One region of the Herbaspirillum sp. C7C8 genome, then DNA from elsewhere that is predicted to be linked to it. Evidence: predicted binding sites of a transcription regulator. Region 1 holds the regulator's gene; the other holds the start of a gene.

Region 1 (7,524 bases):
CGCTGATGGAAATCACGCGCAAGGGCATGGCCATGACCGCCGTGGTCGATGAGCAATTCCGGCCCATCGGCGTGTTCACCGATGGCGACCTGCGCCGTCTGCTGGAGCGCGGTACGGACTTCACCAGGTTCCGTATCGCCGATGTCATGCACGCCCATCCGCAGACCGTCCAGCAGGACCAACTGGCGGTGGACGCGGTGCAGCTCATGGAACAGTTCCGCATCAACCAGCTGCTGGTCACCGATGCGGACGGCGTGCTCACGGGCGCGCTGCACATCCACGACCTGACTCGCGCCAAGGTGATCTGATGAACGCGCCAGCCTTCGCCAGCACCCTGCCCGCTGCAGCACTCGCCAAGGCGGCCGCGATCCGCCTGATGATCTTCGACGTCGACGGGGTACTGACCGATGCCGGTCTGTACTACGGCGACGAGGGGGAAGTCTTCAAGCGCTTCAACGCCCTCGACGGCCACGGCATCAAGATGATGCAGCAGTACGGTACTGCCGCCGCCATCATCACCGCGCGCCAGTCTCCCTACGTGTTGCGCCGCGCGCGCGACCTGGGCATTGCCCATGTGTTCCAGGGCATCCATGACAAGCGCCAGGCCTTCGAACAATTGCTGCAGCAAGTACAGCTCACCCCGCAGGAGTGCGGCTACCTGGGTGACGACATCATCGACCTGCCGGTGCTGACCCGCGTGGGTTTCAAGGCCTGCGTGGCCAACGGTCATCGTGAGGTGAAATCGCGCAGCGACTATGTCACGCAGGCCGCCGGCGGCCATGGCGCGGTGCGCGAGATCTGCGACCTGGTACTGGCCGCACAAGGCAACTACGAGGCGGCGCTGGCGCCGTACCTGACATGAGCGGGCGCAGCGGCGAACGCCAGGCCGAACGCATCCGCCTGGCGGTGATCCTGGTGATCCTGATCGCGGCGGCCCTGGGCAGCTTCTGGGTCATGCAGGTCATGCGCGCCTCCGGCGACCAGCAGCCGGCGCAGCGTCCGCGCGGCAAACCCGACTACTATCTGGAAAACTTCAGCTACGTGAAGATGGGTCCGACCGGCCTGCCGCGCTATGACGTTTCCGGCGTCAAGATGGTGCACTTCCCCAGCGATGACTCCTTCGAGATCACCAAGCCGGTGGTGCACAACCTGGACCAGAACCAGGCGCCCATGCAGCTCTATTCGGATACCGCACGGGTCACCGACGACCAGACCCAGATCCACATGTACGGCAATGCCAATGCAATCCGCGCGCCCTACAAGGGCCGCGAAGAAATGCACCTGGTCTCGCAATACCTGCTGCTGTTGCCCGATGATGAAATCGTCAAGACCGACAAGCCGGTCGCCATGACCATGGGGACCACGCGCCTCAATGGGGTGGGCATGGTGGCCAACAATGCGACGCAGGTGGTGCAGCTGCTCGGCAATGTACGCGGCTATTACGAGCCCGCACCGAAGAAACGCTAAGCCGGTTCAGTCCCGGACAAGAACGCCAAGAATCGAACAGACAGGAAACCAATGAAACGCTCACTCTTACTGCCGATGCTGATGCTGGCTGCCGTGTGCGGTGTGGCCAACGCCGAGAAGGCGGACTCCACCAAGCCCACCAACATCGAGGCAGACCAGATGGTCTATGACGACGTGCGCCAGGTGAAGACCTTCACCGGCAACGTCGTGATGACACGTGGCACCCTGATCATCAAGGCCGGCCGCGTGGTATTGACGACCGATCAGTACGGTTATGAAAATGCGGTGCTGTATGCCGCGCCTGGTGCGCTGGCAACCTTCCGCCAGAAGCGTGACGGCGGCCCCAATCTGTGGATCGAAGGCCAGGCCGAGCGCATCGAGTATTCGGAGCAGACGGAAGTGTCCAAGCTGTTCCAGCGCGCCCACATCCAGCGCATGGACGGCGACCGCATCACCGATGAAGTCAACGGCGAATTCATTTCCTATGACAGCCGCGCCGAATTCTATTCGGTCAACAACACTGCCAGCGGCCAGAGCAAGCCGGGCGCGGGCCGCATCACGGCCGTGATCCAGCCCAAGAACCCGCCGCCGGCCACGGACGCCCAGCCCGCAGCACCGGCCCAGCCGGCAGCGCGTCGTCAGAACGGAAAGGACCAGTAAGGATGGTAGCCAGTTCGCTGGTCGTTCGCGGCCTGAAGAAAAGTTACGGCGCGCGCCAGGTGGTGCGCGATGTCTCGATGGAAGTGCGCAGCGGCGAAGTGGTCGGCCTGCTCGGCCCCAATGGTGCCGGCAAGACCACCTCGTTCTACATGATCGTGGGGCTGGTACCCTCCGATGGCGGCGAGATCGACCTGGATGGCGCGCCCATTTCGCGCATGCCCATTCACAAGCGCGCCACCATGGGCCTATCCTACCTGCCGCAGGAAGCCTCGGTGTTTCGCAAGCTGACGGTGGAAGACAACATCCGCGCCGTGCTGGAGCTGCGCCAGGAAGACGGCAAGCCGCTCTCGCGCGATGAAATCGAGGGCCGCCTCAACAACCTGCTGCACGAACTGCAGATCGAAAAGCTGCGCGAAAGCCAGGCCCTGTCACTGTCGGGCGGTGAGCGCCGACGCGTCGAGATCGCTCGCGCGCTGGCCACCGATCCGCGCTTCGTGCTGCTCGATGAACCGTTTGCCGGTATCGACCCGATTGCGGTGATCGAGATCCAGCGTATCGTGCGCTTCCTCAAGGAGCGTGGCATCGGCGTGCTCATCACCGACCACAACGTGCGCGAGACGCTGGGCATCTGCGATCGCGCCTACATCATCAACCAGGGCACGGTGCTGGCCAGCGGCAATCCGGAAGAGATCATTGCCAACGAGTCGGTACGCCGCGTCTATCTGGGCGAGCACTTCCGCATGTAAGCAGCACAGTCGCCCTACGTATCGAGCATCACCGACACCCAGGCATCACGCAACGACAGGCACAGCAACCCGCGGGCCACGCCGCTTTCAGAAAGACAGATGAAACAGTCGCTCCAGTTACGTACCTCGCAGCACCTCGCATTGACGCCGCAACTGCAGCAGTCGATCAGGCTGCTGCAACTGTCGACGCTGGAACTGCACCAGGAACTGGAACAGATCCTCTCCGACAATCCCCTGCTGGAGCGTCTCGATGACGCTCTCGACAATTCGGTGCGTCTGCTGGCCGACGGTGCCGTCTCCAGTTCGCCTTCCAGTGGCGTGGCCGACACCCCTCATGAAAACAGCGGCGAAGCGACGCCCGCTGCCAGCGATGGCGATTCCAGCTTCGAGTACCAGGACAACAATCCGGACACCGGTGTCACCGGTGATGCCGACTGGAGCTTCGATGACGTCGCCCGCAGCGGCAAGTCACCCGATGACGACGATGCCCGCCCGCAGCTGGAAGCCCATGAACTGACCCTGCGCGAACACCTGCTGGAACAGATCCGCGTGACTGCGCGCACCCTGCGCGATCGTGCGCTGCTGGAACTGCTCACCGATGCGCTCGACGAGAGCGGCTATCTGGAAGAACCGCTGGAAGACATCCTCGCGCGCCTGCCTGAAGAGCTGGGTATCGACATGGAAGAGCTGTCGATTTCGCTCAAGCTGCTGCAGAGCCTGGACCCGGCCGGCGTGGGCGCGCGCAGTGCCGGCGAATGCCTGGCCTTGCAGATCCGCCGCCTGCCCAAGATCCCCTTTGTCACGCGCAAGCTGGCGCTGAGGATCGTTGAGGATTACCTGCCGCTGTTCGCCCAGCGCGACTTCAACAAGATCAAGAAGGCTCTCGATTGTGATGACGAAGACCTGCGTGAAGCCCAGGCCGTGATCCGCCAGTGCCGTCCGCATCCGGGTGCCGAATTCGCGCGTGACGCCTCGGACTACGTGGTGCCGGACGTGATTGTCAAGCAGACAAAGAACGGCTGGCAGGTCATGCTCAACCATGAGGTCATGCCCAAGCTGCGCGTCAATGCGATGTACGCCAGTGCCTTGAAGCAGGCCAAGGGCGAAGGTTCGCTGTCCTCGCAGTTGCAGGAAGCCAAGTGGCTCATCAAGAACATGCGGCAACGTTTCGATACAATTTTGCGCGTCGCGCAGGCTATTGTGGAACGTCAAAGAAACTTCTTTTCCCATGGTGCAGTGGCCATGCGCCCCCTTGTGCTGCGTGAAATTGCTGATACACTGGGTCTACACGAGAGCACCATCTCTCGCGTGACGACTCAGAAATACATGCTCACTCCGCATGGTATGTTTGAGTTGAAATACTTCTTCGGTAGCCACGTCGCGACTGAAACCGGAGGCGAAGCTTCCTCCACCGCGATACGGGCGCTGATCAAACAGTTGATAGGAGCCGAAAACCCGCAGACCCCATTATCCGATAGCAAGATTGCGGATATGCTGGCAGAACAAGGCATGGTGGTCGCGCGACGCACAGTCGCCAAATACCGCGAAGTGTTGAAGATTCCGCCAGTCAATCTCCGCAAGTCCCTCTGAGTTTTTCCTCAGTTTTTCTGCAGTACCGTTGCTGTGTTCAGGCAAGCATCCCGACTGATGCCCACGCCATCCGACACGAAGACCGTGCCCGTGGTACAGCTGCAGCAGGATCGATTGCACGAACCTCCAGTGACTTCACGATAGGAGTCTTGTATGAATCTGACCATCAGTGGACACCACCTCGAACTGACCCCCGCCATCCGGGAATACGTGCAAAGCAAGCTCTCGCGTATCAAGCGCCATTTCGACAACGTGATCGACGTCAGCGTGATCCTGAGCGTAGATAAACTCACAGAAAAGGAAAAGCGCCAAAAAGCGGAAATCAACGTCCACATCAAGGGGAAGGATCTACATGCGGAAAGCATCGCACACGACCTCTACGCTGCCATTGACACCCTGATCGACAAGCTCGATCGCCAGGTCATCAAGCACAAGGACAAGTTGCAGGAGCATCACTCCATTGCCAAGCGCCTGCCGGACGACACGCCCGAGGATGCGGTAGCCGGAGCGGCATAAGCCAGGACACCAACGGCAAGCCACCTCGCAGCCTGCAGGGCTGCTGAGAAAGCCAGCCGGATTTCACGAGGAAGGGGCGCGCAAGCGCCCTTTTTCATTGGGGCCACAGCATCGGCGATGCCTGTGAAAAACATATAAATCATTACGCCGGGCAACTTCCCGGCAAAACCGCAGTGAACATTGTTCATCGCTCTGCTTGAATGTCTTGCGCAGCACCCTCATCTGCTGCCCAGAAGAAACTGCATACGATATAAATCATTTCCCTGATGCAATTTCCCGCCGGCTCAGACGGACGAATGGCGTGCTGCCGATTTCAACGCGCCTGCCGGCTTTTCCCTATAATGTCGGGCAATCCCATTTTTAAAGGCACAGCCATGAGCGACGTCCAATCCTGGATCAAAGAAACCGTGACCCAAAACCCTGTGGTGCTGTTCATGAAGGGCACCGCGCAGTTCCCGCAATGCGGCTTTTCCGGCAAGGCCATCCAGCTGCTCAAGGCCAGCGGCGCCGAGAACATCGTCACCGTCAACGTGCTGGAAAGCCCCGACGTGCGCCAGGGCATCAAGGAATACTCGAACTGGCCGACCATTCCCCAGCTGTACGTGAAGGGCGAATTCGTCGGTGGCTCCGACATCATGAGCGAGATGTACGCCTCGGGCGAGCTGCAGACCCTGATCAAGGGCTGAGTCTGCCCTGCCCCGTAGAGCGCGCATGAGTGCTTCTTCCAGTCAGCCCCGCCAGCGCCTGATCGTTGCGATCACCGGGGCCACCGGGGCCATCTATGGTGTCCGGCTGCTGGAACACCTGCGCAAGCATGGTCAGGTGGAGACGCATCTGATGGTCTCCGAAGCCGGCGTGCTCAATCTGCACCAGGAACTGGACATGCGGCGCAAGGATGTGGAAGCGCTGGCCGATGTGGTGCACAACGTGCGCGATGTCGGCGCGTGCATCGCCAGTGGCTCGTTCGCCTCTGCCGGCATGGTGGTGGCGCCCTGTTCGATGAAGACCCTGGCCGCCGTGGCGCATGGCCTCTCCGACAATCTCATCACCCGTGCAGCCGATGTGGTGCTCAAGGAACGCCGCCGACTGGTGCTGATGGTGCGCGAGACCCCGTTCAATCTGGCCCATCTGCGCAACATGACCTCAGTCACGGAAATGGGCGGCGTGATCTTCCCGCCCCTGCCCGGCTTCTACCAGCGCCCTGCGTCCATGGAAGAAATGGTGGATCACACCCTGGGGCGCGTGCTGGACATGTTCGGGATTGCCATGCAGTTGACGCCGGAGTGGCAGGGCATGAAGGGTAATCCGGGCTGACGTTCTTCGTGTCCCGCAACATCTCTTCCGACGCCGGATTGCAAATATCTCAGATTGGCGTGGGTCCTGCGCTGATCATCGGCTAGAGGATCAAGCCTTTCAGCGCTTCAGAAAAATGGCCGCAGCTCATCACTGCGGCCATTTCTTCATTTCGGAACAAACAAGGGCCATCAACCCCGCCCGATATAGGGCATCTTGGTCGCCATCACGGTCATGAACTGCACATTGGCCTCCAGCGGCAGGCTGTCCATGTAGAGGATGGCCCGGGCCACGTGTTCGGCATCCATGGTCGGCTCGACCTTGGTGGAGCCGTCGGCCTGCAGCGTTCCCTTCTTCATCAGGGTGGTCATGTCGGTGGAGGCATTGCCGATATCGATCTGGCCGCAGGCGATGTCATAGGCGCGGCCATCCAGCGAGGTGGCCTTGGTCAGACCCGTGATGGCGTGCTTGGTCGCGGTATAGGATGCCGAGAACGGACGCGGCGCATGCGCCGAAATCGAACCGTTGTTGATGATGCGGCCACCGCGCGGCGACTGCTCCTTCATGATGCGGAAGGCTTCCTGGGTGCAGAGGAAAACCCCGGTCAGGTTGATGTCCACCGCCGCCTTCCACTGCTCCACGCTCAGTTCTTCCAGCGACACCGGCGGGGCGAAGATGCCGGCATTGTTGAACAGCATGTCCAGCCGCCCGAAGCGTTCGCGCGTCCTGGCGAAGAGCTGCTTCACCGACGCCGGATCAGTCACGTCGGCCGCCACCACCAGCGCATGGGCAGCGTGTTCAGCGGCCAGCCTGACCGTCTCTTCCAGCGCCTCCTGGCGACGTCCGGCCAGCGTCACGCCATAGCCTTCGCGCAGCAGCGCCAGGGTGATCTGCCGGCCGATGCCGGAACCTGCGCCGGTCACCAGCGCAATACGTTTGGGTGCAGCCATCGTGTGTACTCCTCACTCACGGTATGTCATGGACGATGCGCATCACGGCGCAATAAAAAACCGCCCGTGATGCACGGGCGGTTTTCACTATAGCAAACACGGGGTCGCGCCAGATGAGAGATTTTCAATCCGGCGGCCCGGCATTCATCTGTTGCCTCTCACGCTTCATACTGTGGAAGACAGGGGCTTGCCGGTATCGATACCCAAGGTCCGCGCCGCGTCTTCCAAGCGCGCACGATCCTCCCCCCACACTTCACACAAGGCCGTATACGCAATCCAGCGCGCATCGATCTCGAAGAAGT
Region 2 (7,524 bases), on a different contig from region 1:
GAAGAACAACTGGGTGCACCGCTGTTCGAACGCGTGGGGCGCGGCATCCGCCTGACCGCGGTGGGTGAGGCCCTGCTCAACCGCGCGCGGCGCATCAGCCTGATGATGGACGAGACCGCCCGCGAGATCGGCGACTATGCCCACGGGCGCGAGGGCAACATCCGCCTGGGCTGTATCCCCACCCTGGCCGAGCACATCCTGCCGGGCATCTGCCAGCAGTTGCTGGCAGAGGCGGAGAAGGTCACGATCGATCTGAAGGTCTCCATGAACGATGCCCTGCTGGAGGGATTGAAGGCGGGAGAACTGGATGTGGTGCTGGGGCCGATGATCCAGGATGACGAAGTCTTCCATACCGAAGAGATCATGCGCGACGAGATGGTCGTCATGGCCAGTCCGAATCATCCGGTCTTCGACAGGAAGATCAAGCTGCGCCACCTGCTGGACTATCAATGGGTGCTGCCCGCGCAATCGGTCCTGAGCCGCCAGTGGCTGGACAACGTGTTCGACCGCCATCACCTCCCCCGCCCCACGGTCCAGATCACCCCGACCGTGCTGAACATGATCATGCCGCTCATCGAGCGCAGCAACCTGCTGGGCTTTGCCTCCAAGCTGAACCTGCTGGCCGGGCGCGGCCATCTGCGCGAAGTGGTGCTGAAGGAGACCACCATGCTGCGCCGGATGGGACTGACCTACCGGCGCGATACCTATCTCTCGCCGGCGGCACTGAGGCTCATCAAGATCATTCGCGGCACTTCGCTGGACTGACATTTCCAGCCCTTCCGAAAATTCAGGTTCTGGCACATTTCCTGCTTGCCGAGAAGTGTTGCAGCGGCGCCGCGCCGTCTCATCCGACTCTCGCCGCACTGCAACAAATCCATTACCATGCGCCCCAGCGGCGGCTGTCGACGATTGAAGGCAGCTGCACACCGTTGGCTGCACCGGCTTACCCGCCGACCTGGCCAGCGACGTGACGCGTTCGTTATCCACGATTGATGATTGGTATTGCCATGACGACTTCCACTGCGGATTCCTCGCCCTCCTCGCCCATTGCCGCTGCGCCCGCCGCACGTGCCAGTACCGCGGCCCTACCTGCCGTGCGCCACAGCTGGATCGACAACCTGCAAGGCCAGCTCTTCGGTGTGGTGATGATCGCCTTCGGCATGTCCATGCTGCACAGCCTGGGCCTGATCATCGGTCAGATCGCCGGTGTGGCCTTCCTGGTGACCTATGCCACCGGCATCAGCTTCGGCATGGCCTTTACCCTCATCAACCTGCCCTTCTACCTGCTGGCCGCCCTGCGCATGGGCGCCGCCTTCACCTGGCGCACCCTGGCCGCCGTCACGGCAGTCTCGGTACTGACCAACGTAGCCGGCAACTACATCAGCTACAGCCACCTCGATCCCGCCGTCGGGGCAGTGCTGGCCGGACTGTGCGTGGGCATCGGCCTGATCGGGCTGTTCCGCCACCAGGCCAGCTGCGGCGGCATGAGCATCCTGGCCACCTACGTGCAGGAACGCACCGGCTTCAAGGCCGGCTGGCTTCTGATGGGCTTTGACCTGGCGCTGTTTGCGACGGCGGCCCTGTTCCTGCCGATGGATCGCGTGTTCTATTCGCTCATCGGCGCCATCACGATGAACCTGTTCGTGGCGTGGAATCATCGCTACGAGTGGTATATCGCCCGCTAGGGAGCGGATGCCGGGCAAGTCGATTCCATTACAATCCGGGGATGCAGCGCCATTGCATGAAACTTGCTGGCGCTGAGGGTCTCCCTGATTCTTCGTCCTGCCGTCCATGAGCCAAGTCCTGAACTACCTGATCACCGCCCGCCGCTGCGAAGTGGAGGAACTGCAACGCCTGGCTCGCACCTGCCAGCTGGTACTCACCGTGGGCAAGCTGATTCATTGCCTGCAGCAGGAACGCGGGGTCTCCAACATCTATCTCGGCTCGCGCGGCGAGCGGGATGCGCAGGAGTGCCAGGAGCGCGTAGCGGCGAGCCAGGCGGCACGGTGTGAATTCGATACCTGGCTGGAATCCACCGAGCACGACAACGCTCTCTCCAATGGCGCGCGTCTCTACACCCGCATCGCCTTCGCCCTGCATGCACTGGACGGGCTGCCCAAGCTGCGCGCCGATGTGGTGGCCCTCACCTGTACCCCGAGCGCCAGCTACGAGCGTTTCAAGACGGTGGTGGGCGCCCTGCTGGCGCTGGTGTTTGAAGCGGCCGACGTGGCCGTGGACCCCGAGATATCGCGTCTGCTGGTGGCGCTGTTCAACCTGATGCAGGGCAAGGAATTTGCCGGACGCGAACGGGCCGCCGGTGCTGCCGCGTTTGCCATGGGCAAGATCACGCGCGAACAGGAACAGACCATCGAAACCCAGATCGAGATGCAGGAACAGGCCCTGCGTCGTTTCGAATCCTTCGCCGAAGGTTTCCGCAACGAGTGGAGCGCCATGCAGGCCACCCTGCCGCTGGCCGATCTGGAAAGGCTGCGTCGCAAGCTGCTCACCGCGCATGGCCGTCCGCTCGATCCCGAACTGGCCGATGCCTGGTACCAGTGCTGCTCCACCCGCATGGATGGCCTGCACCGGGTCGAGATCCATCTGGCCAACTACCTGCAGTCGCAATGCAGGGACAAGATCGCCGAATTGCAGAAGGAACTGGACCACCAGGGCCAGCTCTTCAGCCAGGATGATGCACTCGATCCATTGGCCCCGCTGGTCGCCTTCCCCTCCAGCCTGGAAGACCAGGCGCTGCCGGAGCAATCGCTGCGTACCGGGGTGGGGCCGCACCTGACCCACTCCATCGTCGACATCCTGCGCACCCAGTCCGAGCGCCTGCAGAACCTGACCCAGGAACTGGCCACCGTGCGCGAGAGCCTGGAAGAACGCAAGCTCATCGAGCGGGCCAAGGGTGTGCTGATGATGAAGCAGGGCCTCAACGAAGAAGCCGCCTATCGCCTGCTGCGCAAACACGCCATGAACCAGAACCGGCGCATCGCCGAAGTGGCGCAGGCCATTCTCTCGCTGACCGAAATCCTGCCGGACGCCTGACCAGGCGTCCGCCCTCCCCGGTTACTCACGCCGCCAGCAGGCGGTTTTCGATCTGCCGCTGTCCGACCAGTGGCCGTCCATGTGCGCGCTGCAAGGCATCGGCCACGCCCAGCAGTGCCTGGTCGGTGAAGGCCGGGCCGAATACCGTGATGCCCCAGGGCAGTCCGTTCTTCATGAAGTTCATCGGGGTGGCGACGGCCGCGTAGTCCAGCATGTTCATGAAATTGGTGTACCAGCCCAGATCCGAATTGCGCTGCACCGGCTGCTCGTGCAATTCCTCCAGGGTCACCGGACGCGGATAGGCAGGCGTGACCACGCAATCGACAGTGCTGAGGATGCGGTCGCATTGCACCTTCAGTTGCTGCAGGCGATATTGTGCGCGGAAGGTATCGACGGCGCTGTACTGCGGTGCCTTGCGCAGCACGTCGCGAATCACCGGCAGGATCTCCTCAGGCCGTTCCTGCAACAGCGCTTCGATGGTGCTGTAGCGCTCGGCCACCCACGGACCTTCGTAGAGCAGGCGCGCTGCCTCCAGAAAGGGGCTGAAATCGATGGACACGGGTACGCCGCCGATGGCCTCCAGTTGTCCCAGCGCTTCCACGAACAGGACCGGACTCTCGCTGCAGCCGAGGAATTCCAGCTGACGCGGTACTCCCACGCGCAAGCCCTCGCGTGGCGCCTGGAAGGCCGCTGCATCATTGTGCGGCAGGTTGGCCCGGCTGTATTCGTCGCGCTCGTCGGGCTCTCCTGATTGCGTGCACAGCGCCAGCAGTTGACTGGCTTCGGCTGCCGTGGCGGTGAAGAAGGTCACGCAATCCAGCGTACGGCAGGCGGGAACTACCCCGGCGGTGGAGAGCAGTCCCTTGGTCGCCTTCAGTCCGACCAGATTGTTCAGGGCGGCAGGGACGCGGCCACTGCCGGCCGTGTCAGTGCCCAATGCAAAGCTGCTCAAACCCAATGCCACCGCCAGCGATGAACCGGAGGACGAACCGCCGGAAGGATAATCCGGATGCACGCTGTTGCGGCAGGCGCCATAGGGCGAACGGGTGCCGTTGAGACCGGTGGCGAACTGATCCAGATTGCATTTGCCCATCGGCACCGCACCGAGCGCGATCAGTTGCGCTACCAGGGTGGCACTCTCGCGTGGTACGTAGCTGAAGGCCGGACAGGCCGCCGTGGTCGCAATACCCGCCAGGTCGATGTTGTCCTTGATCGAGAAGGGCACACCATACAGCGGCAGGCTGTGCGGGGATTGCCGTTCCAGCGCCTGCAGGTAGGGCTCGATCTCTTCCTCGCTCAACAGGTGGAGGTAGAGCCGGTATTGCGCATTGAGTGCGATGGCACGCTCACGCAGGCGGCCGATCACGGTGCGCGGGGACAGGCTGCCATCACGATAGGCCGCCGTGAGCGCATCGATGCGCAAGTCGAAAGGATGGATCATGCGGCCTCCTGTTCAATCTCTTCCATGACCAGCACGCACTGTCCCGCACGTACCGGACTGCCCGGCTGCACCCGTACTTCGGCGACGATGCCGGCTTCGGGGGCGGCGATGTTGATTTCCATCTTCATCGATTCCAGAATCATCAGCAGTTCACCCTGCGCCACCCGCTGGCCGGGACTGACCTTGACCTGCCACAGGTTGCCGGCAATGGGCGCATCCACGGCCAGTTGTCCCGCCTGCAGGGGTTGGTCTTCCTGCATGAGAGCACTGCCTTCCTCGCTCTCGTAGTCGGCCTGGCCGTTGGCGATCCAGCGCTGGCGCTCGGCATCGAAGGCTGCTTGCTGATGCTGGCGGAAGGCAGCGATACCCTCGGCTTCGCGTTGCAGAAAATCCTGGTAGTGCGCCAGATCCAGTCGCGTCTCCTCGATGCCGACCTCGAAGCGGCCCAGCGGGAAGTCGCGGCGGATGGTCTGCAATTCTTCGGCCGTGACCGGATAGAAACGGATCTGGTCGAAGAAGCGCAACAGCCAGGGCTTGCCCCGGAAGGCCGCGACTTCGCGATAGCGGTTCCACATCTGCAGGGTGCGGCCCACGAACTGGTAACCGCCCGGTCCTTCCATGCCATAGATGCACATATAGGCACCGCCGATACCTACCGAGTTCTCGGCAGTCCAGGTGCGCGCCGGGTTGTACTTGGTCGTGACCAGGCGATGACGCGGGTCCAGCGGCGTAGCCACCGGCGCGCCCAGATAGACATCGCCCAGTCCCATGACCAGATAGCTGGCATCGAACACGGTCTGGCGCACCGCGCCGATATCCTTGAGGTCGTTGATGCGGCGGATGAATTCAAGATTGCTGGGGCACCACGGTGCATCCTTGCGCACGGTGGTCATGTATTTCTCGATGGCGAGCTGACAGGCCGGGTCGTCCCAGGACAAAGGCAGGTGCACGATACGCGAGGCCACCGTCAGGTTCTGGCGGGCGCAGACGGCATCCCACAATCCGGCGATGGTCTCCAGCAAGGTCGACAAGGGCAAGGCTTCCGGCTGGTAGTGCACCTGCAGCGAGCGGATGCCGGGCGTGAGATCGATCACCCCGGGAAGATGCTGTTCTTCCAAGGCCGCGATCAGGGCATGCACGCGGAAGCGCAGCACCAGGTCCAGTTGCGGGCTGCCCACTTCCAGCAGCAGATTGGCATCGCCCGACAGACGCGCCACCAGACGGTGTTCATCCTGTCCCAGGTCCAGCACGACGGGCGAGGCCAGCGGTGCCGGCGACCAGTCCACCGGCTGCGGCTGCAGGCTGGTGATAGCGGCTTGTGCGGCCAGGGCGATGCGGCGTGCAGTGCTCACCTCCACCGGAACGAAGCGTAGCTTGTCACCGGCCTTGAGCTGGCCAATCTGCCAGAGATCGGCCTCGATCACCGTGACCGGGCAGACGAAGCCGCCCAGGCTGGGGCCATCCGGTCCGAGGATGACCGGCATGTCGCCCGTGAAATCGACGGCACCGACGGCATAGGGATTGTCATGAATGTTGGAGGGATGCAGGCCGGCTTCGCCACCGCTGTCGCGCACCCATTCCGGCTTGGGACCGATCAGGCGCACGCCGGTGCGGCTGGAATTGAAATGGACTTCCCAGTCGGTGGCGAAGAAGGTCGCCATGTAGGCCGGCGTGAAATATTCCGGCGCGCCATGCGGACCATAGATCACGCGGACCTGACGTACCGCATCGAGGGCGGGATACAGGTCGGCCGGCAAGACCTGGCCGACCTCGGGCATGTCATCCTCGGACAATGGCAGCAGATGCAGGATGTCGCCACTGGACAGCGCACGACCCGCATGACCACCAAACTGGCCCAGCGTGAAGGTGCTGCGGCTGCCCAGATAGGCCGGCACCTGCACGCCACCGCGCACGGCCAGATAGCTGCGCGCACCGGCGCCGCTGATGGTGCCAAGCTTCAGGGTGCTGCCGGCGGCGATGTGCAACACGGTGGCCATGGGCTGGGCTACGCCATCGAGCAAGACCGGGATCACGGCACCGGTGACCACCACGCTGGCGGCGGTATTGAAACGCAGTACCGGCCCCATCATGGTCACTTCCAGTCCCGCCGCATTCTCGGCATTGCCCAGCAGGCGATTGCCCAGCCGTAGGGCGCGCTCATCCATGGGCCCTGAGGGCGGCACGCCGACGGCCCAATAACCGATGCGGCCAGGATGATCCTGCACCGTGGTCTGGGTACCGGGTGACAGGACCTCCACCGTATCGGCGTGATAGACCAGTTGTTCCAGACAACGCGTCCATGGCTGGCCGTCGGCAAAGGGGGCATCGGCCAGGATCTGGCGCAGGTAATGCTGATTGGTTTCCACGCCATACAGCAGGGTCTCGCGCAGCGCCGCATCCAGCGCCACACGGGCAGCTTCACGGGTGGGCTGCCAGCTGATCAGCTTGGCGATCATGGGATCGAAATACGGCGGGATCTCACAACCGGCCTCGACCCAGGTATCGATGCGCAAGGTCTGTCCATCGGCCGGCGGGAAATCGACGGCGGTCAGCAAGCCCGGGCAGGGCTGGAACTGGCGCCCCGGATCTTCCGCATACAGACGCGCCTGGATTGCATGGCCACGCGGCTGCAAACGGGACGCCAGTTGCGACAGCGGTGGCAGGTCGCCGGCTGCCAGTTCGATCATCCAGCGCACCAGATCCACGCCCCAGACCTGTTCGGTCACGCCGTGTTCCACCTGCAGGCGCGTGTTGACTTCGAGGAAGTAGAACTGCCCGGCCAGACTGTCATAGACGAACTCCACCGTACCTGCACTGCGATAGTTCACCGCGCGCGCCAGCTGGATGGCTGCCGCGCACAGGGCCTCGGCCATGCCCTCGGGAAGATGGGGCGCGGGCGTTTCTTCCAGCACTTTCTGGTTGCGTCGTTGCACCGAGCAGTCCCGTACGCCCAGGGCGATCACCTCGCCCTGCCCGTCACCGAAGACCTGCACTTCCAGATGGCGGGCACGTTCGATGTATTTCTCGATGAA

What was found. The regulator sigma-54, encoded in region 1, starts transcription at its own class of promoters, with help from an activator protein. The targets are predictions, from matches to a motif close to TGGCANGNAANCTGCTTT.
Region 2: a site for sigma-54 is predicted at 1,738-1,755, ahead of HWE01_RS06255 (nitrate regulatory protein). Genes of this name have one in related genera too.

What each region holds. Positions count from the first base shown of each region.
Region 1 covers NZ_JABXGG010000011.1:104,148-111,671, reverse strand. The annotation lists gene HWE01_RS14420 (KpsF/GutQ family sugar-phosphate isomerase) at 1-308, shown strand, start outside; gene HWE01_RS14415 (KdsC family phosphatase) at 308-862, shown strand; gene lptC (LPS export ABC transporter periplasmic protein LptC) at 859-1,467, shown strand; gene lptA (lipopolysaccharide transport periplasmic protein LptA) at 1,519-2,127, shown strand; gene lptB (LPS export ABC transporter ATP-binding protein) at 2,130-2,873, shown strand; gene HWE01_RS14395 (RNA polymerase factor sigma-54) at 2,973-4,463, shown strand; gene hpf (ribosome hibernation-promoting factor, HPF/YfiA family) at 4,617-4,979, shown strand; gene grxD (Grx4 family monothiol glutaredoxin) at 5,354-5,665, shown strand; gene HWE01_RS14380 (UbiX family flavin prenyltransferase) at 5,691-6,293, shown strand; gene HWE01_RS14375 (SDR family oxidoreductase) at 6,464-7,222, opposite strand; gene mdeB (alpha-ketoglutarate dehydrogenase) at 7,388-7,524, opposite strand, start outside.
Region 2 covers NZ_JABXGG010000003.1:361,519-369,042, forward strand. The annotation lists gene HWE01_RS06245 (LysR family transcriptional regulator) at 1-765, shown strand, start outside; gene HWE01_RS06250 (YitT family protein) at 1,008-1,685, shown strand; gene HWE01_RS06255 (nitrate regulatory protein) at 1,792-3,051, shown strand; gene atzF (allophanate hydrolase) at 3,077-4,492, opposite strand; gene uca (urea carboxylase) at 4,489-7,524, opposite strand, start outside.